Pararoseomonas sp. SCSIO 73927: one gene and its partners. The protein of the gene in region 3 binds, or shares a complex with, the protein of the main gene of each other region. Links are inferred from orthologs where the notes say so. Each region holds a gene or a part of one and is shown on either strand. Other genes may lie near its edges.

The links. Proteins that work in one complex are often made in the same cells at the same time.
Region 1: the proteins of VQH23_RS01035 (region 3) and ccmB are in contact, whole or in part, in a solved structure (PDB 8CE8), measured with the Escherichia coli proteins. The link is inferred for Pararoseomonas sp. SCSIO 73927 from one-to-one orthologs.
Region 2: the proteins of VQH23_RS01035 (region 3) and ccmA are in contact, whole or in part, in a solved structure (PDB 8CE8), measured with the Escherichia coli proteins. The link is inferred for Pararoseomonas sp. SCSIO 73927 from one-to-one orthologs.

Annotation. Positions count from the first base shown.
Region 1 is NZ_CP146232.1:3,336,351-3,339,062, reverse strand. It holds ccmB (heme exporter protein CcmB), read right to left. Parts: upstream 1,828-2,712; coding sequence 1,174-1,827; downstream 1-1,173. Other genes in the region: acnA (aconitate hydratase AcnA), read left to right, coding at 2,527-2,712; ccmA (heme ABC exporter ATP-binding protein CcmA), read right to left, coding at 1,833-2,432; VQH23_RS15540 (hypothetical protein), read right to left, coding at 728-1,141; VQH23_RS15545 (alginate lyase family protein), read right to left, coding at 1-696. UniProt on the Escherichia coli protein: Required for the export of heme to the periplasm for the biogenesis of c-type cytochromes.
Region 2 is NZ_CP146232.1:3,335,594-3,338,430, reverse strand. It holds ccmA (heme ABC exporter ATP-binding protein CcmA), read right to left. Parts: upstream 1,801-2,837; coding sequence 1,201-1,800; downstream 1-1,200. Other genes in the region: acnA (aconitate hydratase AcnA), read left to right, coding at 1,895-2,837; ccmB (heme exporter protein CcmB), read right to left, coding at 542-1,195; VQH23_RS15540 (hypothetical protein), read right to left, coding at 96-509; VQH23_RS15545 (alginate lyase family protein), read right to left, coding at 1-64. UniProt on the Escherichia coli protein: Part of the ABC transporter complex CcmAB involved in the biogenesis of c-type cytochromes; once thought to export heme, this seems not to be the case, but its exact role is uncertain. Responsible for energy coupling to the transport system.
Region 3 is NZ_CP146232.1:188,760-193,589, reverse strand. The notes cover bases 1,221-4,031. They hold VQH23_RS01035 (heme ABC transporter permease), read right to left. Parts: upstream 3,124-4,031; coding sequence 2,317-3,123; downstream 1,221-2,316. Other genes in these bases: VQH23_RS01030 (DUF2189 domain-containing protein), read right to left, coding at 3,213-4,013; VQH23_RS01040 (hypothetical protein), read right to left, coding at 2,162-2,320; ccmE (cytochrome c maturation protein CcmE), read right to left, coding at 1,536-2,045; VQH23_RS01050 (heme lyase CcmF/NrfE family subunit), read right to left, coding at 1,221-1,539. Also shown: more of VQH23_RS01050, read right to left, coding at 1-1,220; VQH23_RS01025 (3-hydroxyacyl-CoA dehydrogenase NAD-binding domain-containing protein), read left to right, coding at 4,288-4,830. UniProt on the Escherichia coli protein: Required for the export of heme to the periplasm for the biogenesis of c-type cytochromes.

The DNA of each region.
Region 1 (2,712 bases), 3.1 Mb from region 3 along the record:
ATCCCCCGCCGCCACCCCAGAGGCGGCGGCGGCCAGACCGGCCCAGGCGGCCTGGTGGTTGCGGGTGTCGCTGATCAGCGCCTCGGAGCGGCGGTCGTAGCGGGGCCGCGCCTCGTTCGCGACGGCTGCCAGCCAGCGCGCCACCCGGTCCACCCGCGCCGGCACCAGCCCCGGCGCCCCCCGCAACGCGAGGAAGGAGAGCGAGGCCCCCGCCAGGACTTGGATCCGGTGATAGCCCGCCTGCAGATTGAAGGCGCCGAGCAGGGCGTCGTTCCGCGCCCAGCTGTCCATGGCCTCCATCGCGCAGGCCGCGGCGCCGGCCGTCCCCGCCCGGTGTGCGGCCAGGGCGCGCTGCACCACGGCCAGCCAGTCCCGCAGTGGCTTCGCCGCCGCCTCGTCCATCGCGAAACGGCTGGGATCGGGGCGGGAGAAGGCGGGGTCGAGGAAGTAGCCGAAGCCCTCCAGGTTCCGCACCGGGCGCCCCACCGCCTCGCAGGCGGCATTCGTGCCGGAGGAGGCGGGCGCCGGCCGGAAGGGGCCGACCAGACGGCGCCGCTCCGGCCGGGGGCCGAGCGGCGGCGGGCTGGCGGCGGGCGGGCCGCGCCGGTTCCCGGTTCCAGCCTGGGAGAGGGCGGCGCCCGGCAGCAGGGCCAGGAGCGCGGGCACGGCGAGGACGGCACGGCGGCGGGGCGGCATGGCCCCATTCTGCCCGCGCGAGAGGGCCGCGTCAGGTCTCCGGGAAGAGGGGCAGTTCCCCGTTCTCGCCATGGCGGCGCCTGAGGCGTGCCGCCTCGGCGGCCCGGTGGCGCAGCAGCTCGTCCAGCAGCCGGTCCATCGTCTGCCAGAGCGGCTCCGTCCCCTTGCGCTCCTTCATCATCAGCGCGTGGGCGGCCAGCGTCACGTTGAGGGTGCCCCGGGTCGTTTCCGGCCGCGGCATCCGCATCTGGACGAGGGCCTTCTCCACCTCCTCCAGCGGCGCGCCGATCGCCTCCGCGATTCGCGCGGGCTCATGGCCCAGGCGGCGCAGGCGCCGCGCCTCGTCCCGCTGCTTCGGCGGCAGCGCGATCGCGGGACGCAGCGCGACCGTGCGCCGCGACATCTCGCCGGAGCCCGAGCCGGGCGGCTTACCCTTGAAGGCCATGGCTTTGACAACGCACTAAAACCGGCGGGGATTCAACCCTCCCGCAGCGCGGCCCCGGTGGCGAGGGGCGCGAGCGGCAGGGCGGCGGCCAGGAAAGCGGCCAGCAGGAGCAGAAAGGGGCGGGGTTCGCCGCCCCCCGCCCCGGCCTCGATCGCGCCGGCGGCGAAGATGACCACGGGCACGGCCAGGGGCAGCACCAGCAGGGGAAGAAGCACGCCGCCGCGCCGCGCGCCGAGAGTCAGCGCCGCCCCGAGCGTGCCGAGCAGCGAGAGCACCGCCGAGGCGAGCCCCAGCGCCAGGACCGCCACGCCCCAGCCCTCCACCGGCAGGGCCAGCAGCGCCGAGGCGACCGGCGCGGCGAGCAGGAGCGGCAGGCCCGTGACGGCCCAGTGCGCCGCCGCCTTGGCGAGGGCCAGGAGAGCCGGCGGCAGGCCGGAGGTGAGGAGCAGGTCCAGCGAGCCGTCCTCCGCCTCTCCCGCGAAGAGTCGGTCCAGCGGCAGCAGCGCCGCCAGCAGCGCGGCGGTGACAAGGGCGCCCGGCGCCAGCCGCGCCAGGGCCTCCGGGGAGGGCCCGACGCCGAAGGGGAAGAGCGCGCAGACGATGACGAAGAACAGCACCGCCGCCAGCGCCTCCGCCGGGTGGCGCAGGGCCAGGCGCAACTCCCGGAGGAAGACGTGACCCGCCATCGGGATCACAGCCGCAGCTCCCGCGCGCCCGGCAGGGGCAATGGCAGGTGGGTGGCGGCCAGCACGATCCCGCCCCGGGCCCGGTGCGCCGCCAGCAGCCCGCCCAGCCGTTCCACCGAGGCTGCGTCCAGGCCCAGCGTCGGCTCGTCCAGCAGCCAGAGGGGGGCGTCGCCCAGCGTCAACCGCGCCAGGGCCAGGCGCCGCCTCTGCCCGGCCGAGAGGGTGCGGCAGGGCAGCGCCGCGAGGGGGGACAGGCCCACCGCCGCCAGCGCCGCCTCCGGATCGCCGCCGCGCAGCCGGGACCAGAAGCGCAGGTCCTCCATCGGCGTCACGGCCGGCTTGATCGCGTCCTGATGGCCCAGATAGCGGGTGCGGGCGCCGTGGGCTGCCGGGTCCGAGGCCACGTTCTCCCCTTCCCAGGTCACCTGACCCTCCGCCGGCCGCAGCAGCCCGGCCAGGGCCCGCAGCAGGGTGGACTTGCCCGCCCCGTTCGGCCCCAGCAGCAGCAGCGCATCGCCCGGCGCCGCGGAGAAGGAGAGCCCGGCGAAAACCACCCTTCCGCCGCGCCGCGCGGCAAGATCCATTGCCGCCAGCAAGCCAGCCATACCCCCCGCGAAAGGTTCCGGCCCCTGGACCGGAACCCCCACGCCATGCTTCAAGCGCCCTTGAATTTCAAGCACGCGCGGGGAATTGCGACGCATGAGCAAGTACGGCCAGGACACCCTCAAGACGAAGCGCACGCTGGCGGTGGACGGGAAGACCTACCACTACTTCTCCATCCCCGAAGCGGCGAAGGCGCTGGGCGCCGATTTCACCCGCTTGCCCAATTCCCTGAAGGTGCTGCTCGAGCACATCCTCCGCTTCGAGAACGGCGGCTCCTACAAG
Region 2 (2,837 bases), 3.1 Mb from region 3 along the record:
CGGCGCCCGGCAGCAGGGCCAGGAGCGCGGGCACGGCGAGGACGGCACGGCGGCGGGGCGGCATGGCCCCATTCTGCCCGCGCGAGAGGGCCGCGTCAGGTCTCCGGGAAGAGGGGCAGTTCCCCGTTCTCGCCATGGCGGCGCCTGAGGCGTGCCGCCTCGGCGGCCCGGTGGCGCAGCAGCTCGTCCAGCAGCCGGTCCATCGTCTGCCAGAGCGGCTCCGTCCCCTTGCGCTCCTTCATCATCAGCGCGTGGGCGGCCAGCGTCACGTTGAGGGTGCCCCGGGTCGTTTCCGGCCGCGGCATCCGCATCTGGACGAGGGCCTTCTCCACCTCCTCCAGCGGCGCGCCGATCGCCTCCGCGATTCGCGCGGGCTCATGGCCCAGGCGGCGCAGGCGCCGCGCCTCGTCCCGCTGCTTCGGCGGCAGCGCGATCGCGGGACGCAGCGCGACCGTGCGCCGCGACATCTCGCCGGAGCCCGAGCCGGGCGGCTTACCCTTGAAGGCCATGGCTTTGACAACGCACTAAAACCGGCGGGGATTCAACCCTCCCGCAGCGCGGCCCCGGTGGCGAGGGGCGCGAGCGGCAGGGCGGCGGCCAGGAAAGCGGCCAGCAGGAGCAGAAAGGGGCGGGGTTCGCCGCCCCCCGCCCCGGCCTCGATCGCGCCGGCGGCGAAGATGACCACGGGCACGGCCAGGGGCAGCACCAGCAGGGGAAGAAGCACGCCGCCGCGCCGCGCGCCGAGAGTCAGCGCCGCCCCGAGCGTGCCGAGCAGCGAGAGCACCGCCGAGGCGAGCCCCAGCGCCAGGACCGCCACGCCCCAGCCCTCCACCGGCAGGGCCAGCAGCGCCGAGGCGACCGGCGCGGCGAGCAGGAGCGGCAGGCCCGTGACGGCCCAGTGCGCCGCCGCCTTGGCGAGGGCCAGGAGAGCCGGCGGCAGGCCGGAGGTGAGGAGCAGGTCCAGCGAGCCGTCCTCCGCCTCTCCCGCGAAGAGTCGGTCCAGCGGCAGCAGCGCCGCCAGCAGCGCGGCGGTGACAAGGGCGCCCGGCGCCAGCCGCGCCAGGGCCTCCGGGGAGGGCCCGACGCCGAAGGGGAAGAGCGCGCAGACGATGACGAAGAACAGCACCGCCGCCAGCGCCTCCGCCGGGTGGCGCAGGGCCAGGCGCAACTCCCGGAGGAAGACGTGACCCGCCATCGGGATCACAGCCGCAGCTCCCGCGCGCCCGGCAGGGGCAATGGCAGGTGGGTGGCGGCCAGCACGATCCCGCCCCGGGCCCGGTGCGCCGCCAGCAGCCCGCCCAGCCGTTCCACCGAGGCTGCGTCCAGGCCCAGCGTCGGCTCGTCCAGCAGCCAGAGGGGGGCGTCGCCCAGCGTCAACCGCGCCAGGGCCAGGCGCCGCCTCTGCCCGGCCGAGAGGGTGCGGCAGGGCAGCGCCGCGAGGGGGGACAGGCCCACCGCCGCCAGCGCCGCCTCCGGATCGCCGCCGCGCAGCCGGGACCAGAAGCGCAGGTCCTCCATCGGCGTCACGGCCGGCTTGATCGCGTCCTGATGGCCCAGATAGCGGGTGCGGGCGCCGTGGGCTGCCGGGTCCGAGGCCACGTTCTCCCCTTCCCAGGTCACCTGACCCTCCGCCGGCCGCAGCAGCCCGGCCAGGGCCCGCAGCAGGGTGGACTTGCCCGCCCCGTTCGGCCCCAGCAGCAGCAGCGCATCGCCCGGCGCCGCGGAGAAGGAGAGCCCGGCGAAAACCACCCTTCCGCCGCGCCGCGCGGCAAGATCCATTGCCGCCAGCAAGCCAGCCATACCCCCCGCGAAAGGTTCCGGCCCCTGGACCGGAACCCCCACGCCATGCTTCAAGCGCCCTTGAATTTCAAGCACGCGCGGGGAATTGCGACGCATGAGCAAGTACGGCCAGGACACCCTCAAGACGAAGCGCACGCTGGCGGTGGACGGGAAGACCTACCACTACTTCTCCATCCCCGAAGCGGCGAAGGCGCTGGGCGCCGATTTCACCCGCTTGCCCAATTCCCTGAAGGTGCTGCTCGAGCACATCCTCCGCTTCGAGAACGGCGGCTCCTACAAGGTCGAGGACGCGAAGGCGATCTCCGGCTGGCTCGAGAAGGGGCAGTCCTCGAACGAGGTGCCCTTCCGCCCCGCGCGCATCCTGATGCAGGACTTCACCGGCGTCCCCGCCGTGGTCGATCTCGCCGCCATGCGCGACGGCATGCTGAAGCTCGGCGGCGACCCGCAGAAGGTGAACCCACTGGTCCCCGTGGACCTCGTCATCGACCACTCCGTGATGGTGGACGTGGCCGGCACGGCGGACGCGCTGACGAAGAACGTGGACCTGGAGTACGAGCGCAACGGCGAGCGCTACGAGTTCCTGCGCTGGGGCCAGGGCGCCTTCAACAACTTCCGCGTCGTGCCGCCGGGCACCGGCATCTGCCACCAGGTGAACCTCGAGTACCTGGCGCAGGTGGTGTGGACGGACACCGACGCCGGCGACGTCTACGCCTACCCCGACAGCTGCTACGGCACGGACAGCCACACCACCATGGTGAACGGCCTCGGCGTGCTGGGCTGGGGCGTGGGCGGCATCGAGGCGGAGGCCGCGATGCTCGGCCAGCCCATCGCCATGCTCATCCCCGACGTGATCGGCTTCAAGCTGGTGGGCAAGCTGAAGGAGGGCGTGACGGCGACCGACCTCGTGCTCACCGTCACGCAGATGCTCCGCAAGAAGGGCGTGGTCGGCAAGTTCGTGGAGTTCTACGGCGCCGGCCTCACCAACCTGCCCGTCGCCGACCGCGCGACCATCGGCAACATGGCCCCCGAGTACGGCG
Region 3 (4,830 bases):
CAGCCCCATCCCGGCCATGCCGAGCAGGCTGATCCCGAAGCCCGCATGGGCCACCGCCCCGCCCCAGGCCGCGCGCGGCAGCCCGCGGGCGCGCGCGAAGGCCGCGCGCGGGCGGGAGAAGAGGGCGATGCGCTCCGCCACGTCCACGAAGGCCGCGAGGATGAGCCAGCACGCCGCCCCGAAGCCCAGCGCCGGCAGGACCGGAAGGCCCTGCACCAGCCAGACCAGCGCGATCACGAGGGAGGCGATCACCGCCACCCACCACAGCCTTTGCAGCACCGGCCAGGCCCGCGCGCGCTTCCACGCCATCAGCGGCCCCGCCGCCATGGCCAGGACCAGGGGCAGCGCCAGCGGGAAGACGGTGGCCTGGTAGAAGGGAGGGCCGACGGAAATCTTCGCGCGCAGGATCAGGTCCGCGAACATCGGGTAGAGCGTGCCCACCAGCACCACCGCCGCAATCGTGCAGAGGAGCAGGTTGTTCAGCACCAGCGCCCCCTCCCGCGAGAGCGGCGCGAAGACCCCGGTGGGCACCAGCGCCGGCGCGCGCCACGCGAAGAGCGCGAAGGCCCCGCCCATGGTGATGAACAGCAGCGCCAGGATGAACACGCCGCGCTCCGGATCATTGGCGAAGGCGTGCACGGAGTTCAGCACGCCGGAGCGAACGAGGAAGGTGCCGAGCAGCGACATGGAGAAAGCAAGGATCGCCAGGAAGATCGACCAGGTCTTCAGCGCCTCCCGCTTCTCCACCACGATGGCGGAGTGCAGCAGCGCGCAGCCGGCGAGCCAGGGCAGGAGGGAGGCGTTCTCCACCGGGTCCCAGAACCAGTACCCGCCCCAGCCCAGCTCGTAATAGGCCCACCAGGACCCCAGCGCGATGCCGAGCGTGAGGAAGGACCAGGAGGCGAGCGCCCAGGGACGCACCCAGCGCCCCCAGGCGGCATCGACGCGCCCCTCGATCAGCGCGGCGACGGCGAAGGCGAAGGTCACGGCCGTGCCGACATAGCCGAGGTAGAGGAGGGGAGGGTGGAAGGCCAGGCCAGGGTCCTGCAGCACGGGGTTCAGCCCCTGCCCATCCACCGCCGGCGGCCACACCCGCGTGAAGGGGTTGGAGGTCGCGAGGACGAAGGCGAGGAACCCGGCCGCGATCATGCCCAGCACCGCCAGCACCCGCGCCCGCAGCGCCGCCGGCAGCCCGCGCCCGAACACCGCGACGGCCCCGCCGCAGAGGGCGAGGATCAGCACCCAGAGCACCATGGAACCCTCGTGGTTCCCCCAGGCGCCGGACAGCTTGTAGAGCATCGGCTTCGCGGAGTGGCTGTTCTGCACGACGTTGGTGACGGTGGTGTCGTTCTCCGCGAAGCACCACAGCAGCGCGGCGAAGGCGGCGCCCACCGCGATCAGCACGCCCGTCGCCAGCCCCGCGCCGGAGGCCATCAGCCGCGCCTCGCCCCGCTGCGCGCCCACCAGCGGCAGCACGGACTGCGCGAGCGCCAGCGCCAGCGCGAGCGCCAGCGCGAAATGCCCGATCTCAGGAATCATTCGCCCGTCCTGGCTCCGGCCGGTGCCGGCTGCATCGTGTTCCAGCCGGAGGGCGGCGGCGCCGCACCCTGGCTCGGGTTCCAGTGCCCGCTGCGCTCCAGCGCGTCCTTCACCTCGGGCGGCATATAGGTCTCGTCGTGCCGCGCCAGCACCTCGGCGGCGGCGAAACTCCCATCCGGGAGCATCCGGCCGAGCGTCACCACGCCCTGTCCCTCCCGGAACAGGTCCGGCAGCACGCCGCGATAAGCGACGGAGATCGTGTTCGCGCCGTCCGTCACCCGGAAGCGCGCCCGCTCGCCGTCCCGCACCACGCTGCCAGCTTCCACCAGCCCGCCCAGGCGGAAGGCGCGCCCGTCATTCGGCGCGCCCGCCACGATGTCGGAGGGGGAGCGGAAGAAGACGAGGTTGTCCTGGAAGGCCGTCAGCGCCAGCGCCGAGGCCGTCCCGAGCCCCAGCCCGCAGAGCAGCAGCACCCAGAGCCGCCGCCGCCGCCGCGCCGCGGCCAGACCCAGCCCGACGGGCCTCGCGCCAGACTTTGCGCCAGACTTTGCGCCAGACTTTGTGCCGGACTTTGCGCCGGAGTTGGCACCGGACTGCGCGTCCTGGGCCGCCGTCGCGCCGCTCATGCCGTTCCCCTTGCCGTTCCCCTCAGGGCTCGCTCCAACTCACCCAGGCGCCGCGCCGCCGCCCGATGGCGCAGCGCCGCGCCCAGCGCCAGCCCGCCGAAGGCGGCTGCCGCCAGCCCCCAGGCCGCCACCACGCTCCACAGATGCGCGCTCATGCCACCACCGCATCCCCCGGCGCGGGGCGATCCGCCGGGCGATCCGCCGCACCGTCTGCCGCCCGGGCCCGCGCCAGCTCCAGCGCCGCCACGCGCCGCTCCATCACCGCTGCCCGCACCCGCGCCAGCACCAGCGTGGTGAACAGCAGCGTGAACCCCACCGCGCAGGCCAGCAGCGGCCCGAGCATGGAGACGTGCATGGAGGGACCGCCCAGCCGCGCCACGCTGGCCGGCTGGTGCAGCGTGTTCCACCAATCCACGGAGAACTTCACGATCGGCAGGTTCACCACCCCCACCAGGGCCAGGATGGCGCCCATCCGTGCCCCGCGCTCCTCCTCCTCGAAGGCGCGCGTGATCGCGGCGTGCCCGACCCAGAGGAAAAACAGCACCAGCACGGAGGTCATCCGCGCGTCCCAGGCCCACCAGGTGCCCCACATCGGCCGCCCCCAGAGGCTGCCCGTGGCGAGGCAGAGCGCCGTGACCACCGCCCCCACCGGGGAGAGCTCCCGCGCCGCCAGGTCCGCCAGCGGGTGCTTCCACACCAGCGCCAGCACGGAGGCGACGGCCAGGCCCGCATAGCCCCCCATCGCCAGCCAGGCCATGGGAACATGGACGTACATGATCCGCACCGTCTCTCCCTGCTGCCAATCGGCGGGGGAGAGGAGCAGCGCCCAGGCGGCCGAGGGCAGCAGCACCGCCAGCGACAGCCCCCAGAGCCAGGGCATCAGGCGTTTTGTCGCCCGCAGGAAGCGGCCGGGATTGGCGAACCGGTGCAGGATCGGCGCGGGCGCGGGGGGCGGCATGGGGCGCATCGCCGCCGTTCTAGCCCCGTCCGGGCCGCGCTGGAACGCCCGGCCCGCCCGGGAACGCGGCCGCCCCCCTCATTCCTGCGTCAGGCTACCACCTTCCGATAGAGGTGCCAGGTGGCGTGGCCCAGCACCGGCATCACCACCGCCAGCCCGACGAAGAGCGGCAGGGAGCCGAGAAAGAGCAGCCCGGCCACGATCGCGCCCCAGGCGGCCATCGGCCCCGGATTGGCCGCCACCGCCCGCAGGGAGGTGCGGATCGCCGCGCCCGCCCCGATGTCGCGCTCCAGCAGCAGGGGGAAGGAGACGACGCTGACCGCCAGCGCCACCACGGCGAAGAGGAAGCCCGCGAGGTTGCCGAGCAGGATCAGCCGGGTTCCCTCCGGCGTCCGCAGCGCGGCCAGGAGATCCGTGAAGGAGCCGATCTCGGCCGGGCCGATCGTGCTGCGCCAGATCCAGAGGGCGCAGGCGATCCAGGCGACGAAGAGGGCGAGAAGGACCACCCCCACGGCGAGAATGGACCCGATCGAGGCCGAGCCGTAGGCGCGCAGCCCGTCGCGCCAGCCCACCGGCTGCCCCTGTTCCCGCCGCCGGCTCATCTCGTAGAGGCCGAGCGCCGCGACGGGACCGACGAGGGCGAAACCGGCCGCCAGGGGCCAGAGGATCGGCAGCAGGTTGTTGCCGGAGGCGGCGAAGCCGAGCGTCAGCCCCATCACCGGGTAGATGAGGCAGAGGAAGAAGAGCTGGGTCGGTACCTCCAGGAAGTCCCGCCAGCCCCGCGACAGGGCATCCGCCAGATCGGCGGTGCCGATCCGTTGGATCGCGGGTTCCGCGAAGGCGGCGGCATCCCCGCCGTGCATGACGCTCCGCGACGTGTTCTCGGCCATCGGACAATCCTCCCCGACCGCGGCGCCATCGCCGCGGCGGTCCCGTCCGGGCCTTGCCAGCCCTGGAGGGACCTGACCTTCAGCAACTGGCACCGCACCGGGCGGCTGGGCAGGGCCCTCACGCAGCCGTGCTGTTTCCGCACCGAAACGGCGGCGCGGGCCCTTCCCGGCGCCGGCGCTTGACGCCCCGGCCCCGCGGCTCTTTCCTCGACGGCAAGCGGACCGGAAGTTTCGATCGAAAACAACGGTCTGGCGGGGAGAAGGAGAGCCGTCCATGACTCAGCAGGAGCCGGTCACCAGCAGCGTCGAGGACGGGATCGCCCTCATCCGCATCGCCAACCCGCCGGTGAACGCCCTCAGCGCCGCCGTGCGCGGCGGGCTGAAGCGCGCCGTGGAGGCCGCCGCCGCCGACCCCGCCGTGCGCGCCGTGGTGGTGGCCGCGGAGGGTAGGACCTTCATCGCCGGCGCCGATATCTCCGAGTTCGGCAAGCCGCCCGTGCCGCCGAGCCTGCCGGAGACCATCGCGGCCCTTGAGACCCTGACCAAGCCCGTGGTCGCCGCCATCAACGGTGCGGCACTGGGCGGCGGGCTGGAGGTGGCGCTGGGCTGCCACGCCCGCGTGGCCGCGCCTTCCGCGAAGCTCGGCCTGCCGGAGGTGAATCTCGGCCTCCTGCCCGGCGCCGGCGGCACGCAGCGCCTGCCTCGCCTGATCGGCGCCGCCCCCGCGCTGAAGATCATGGCCGAGGGCAAGCCGATCGCCGCGAAGGAGGCGCAGGGCAACGGGCTGGTGGACGAGATCGCCGAGGACGTGCTGCCT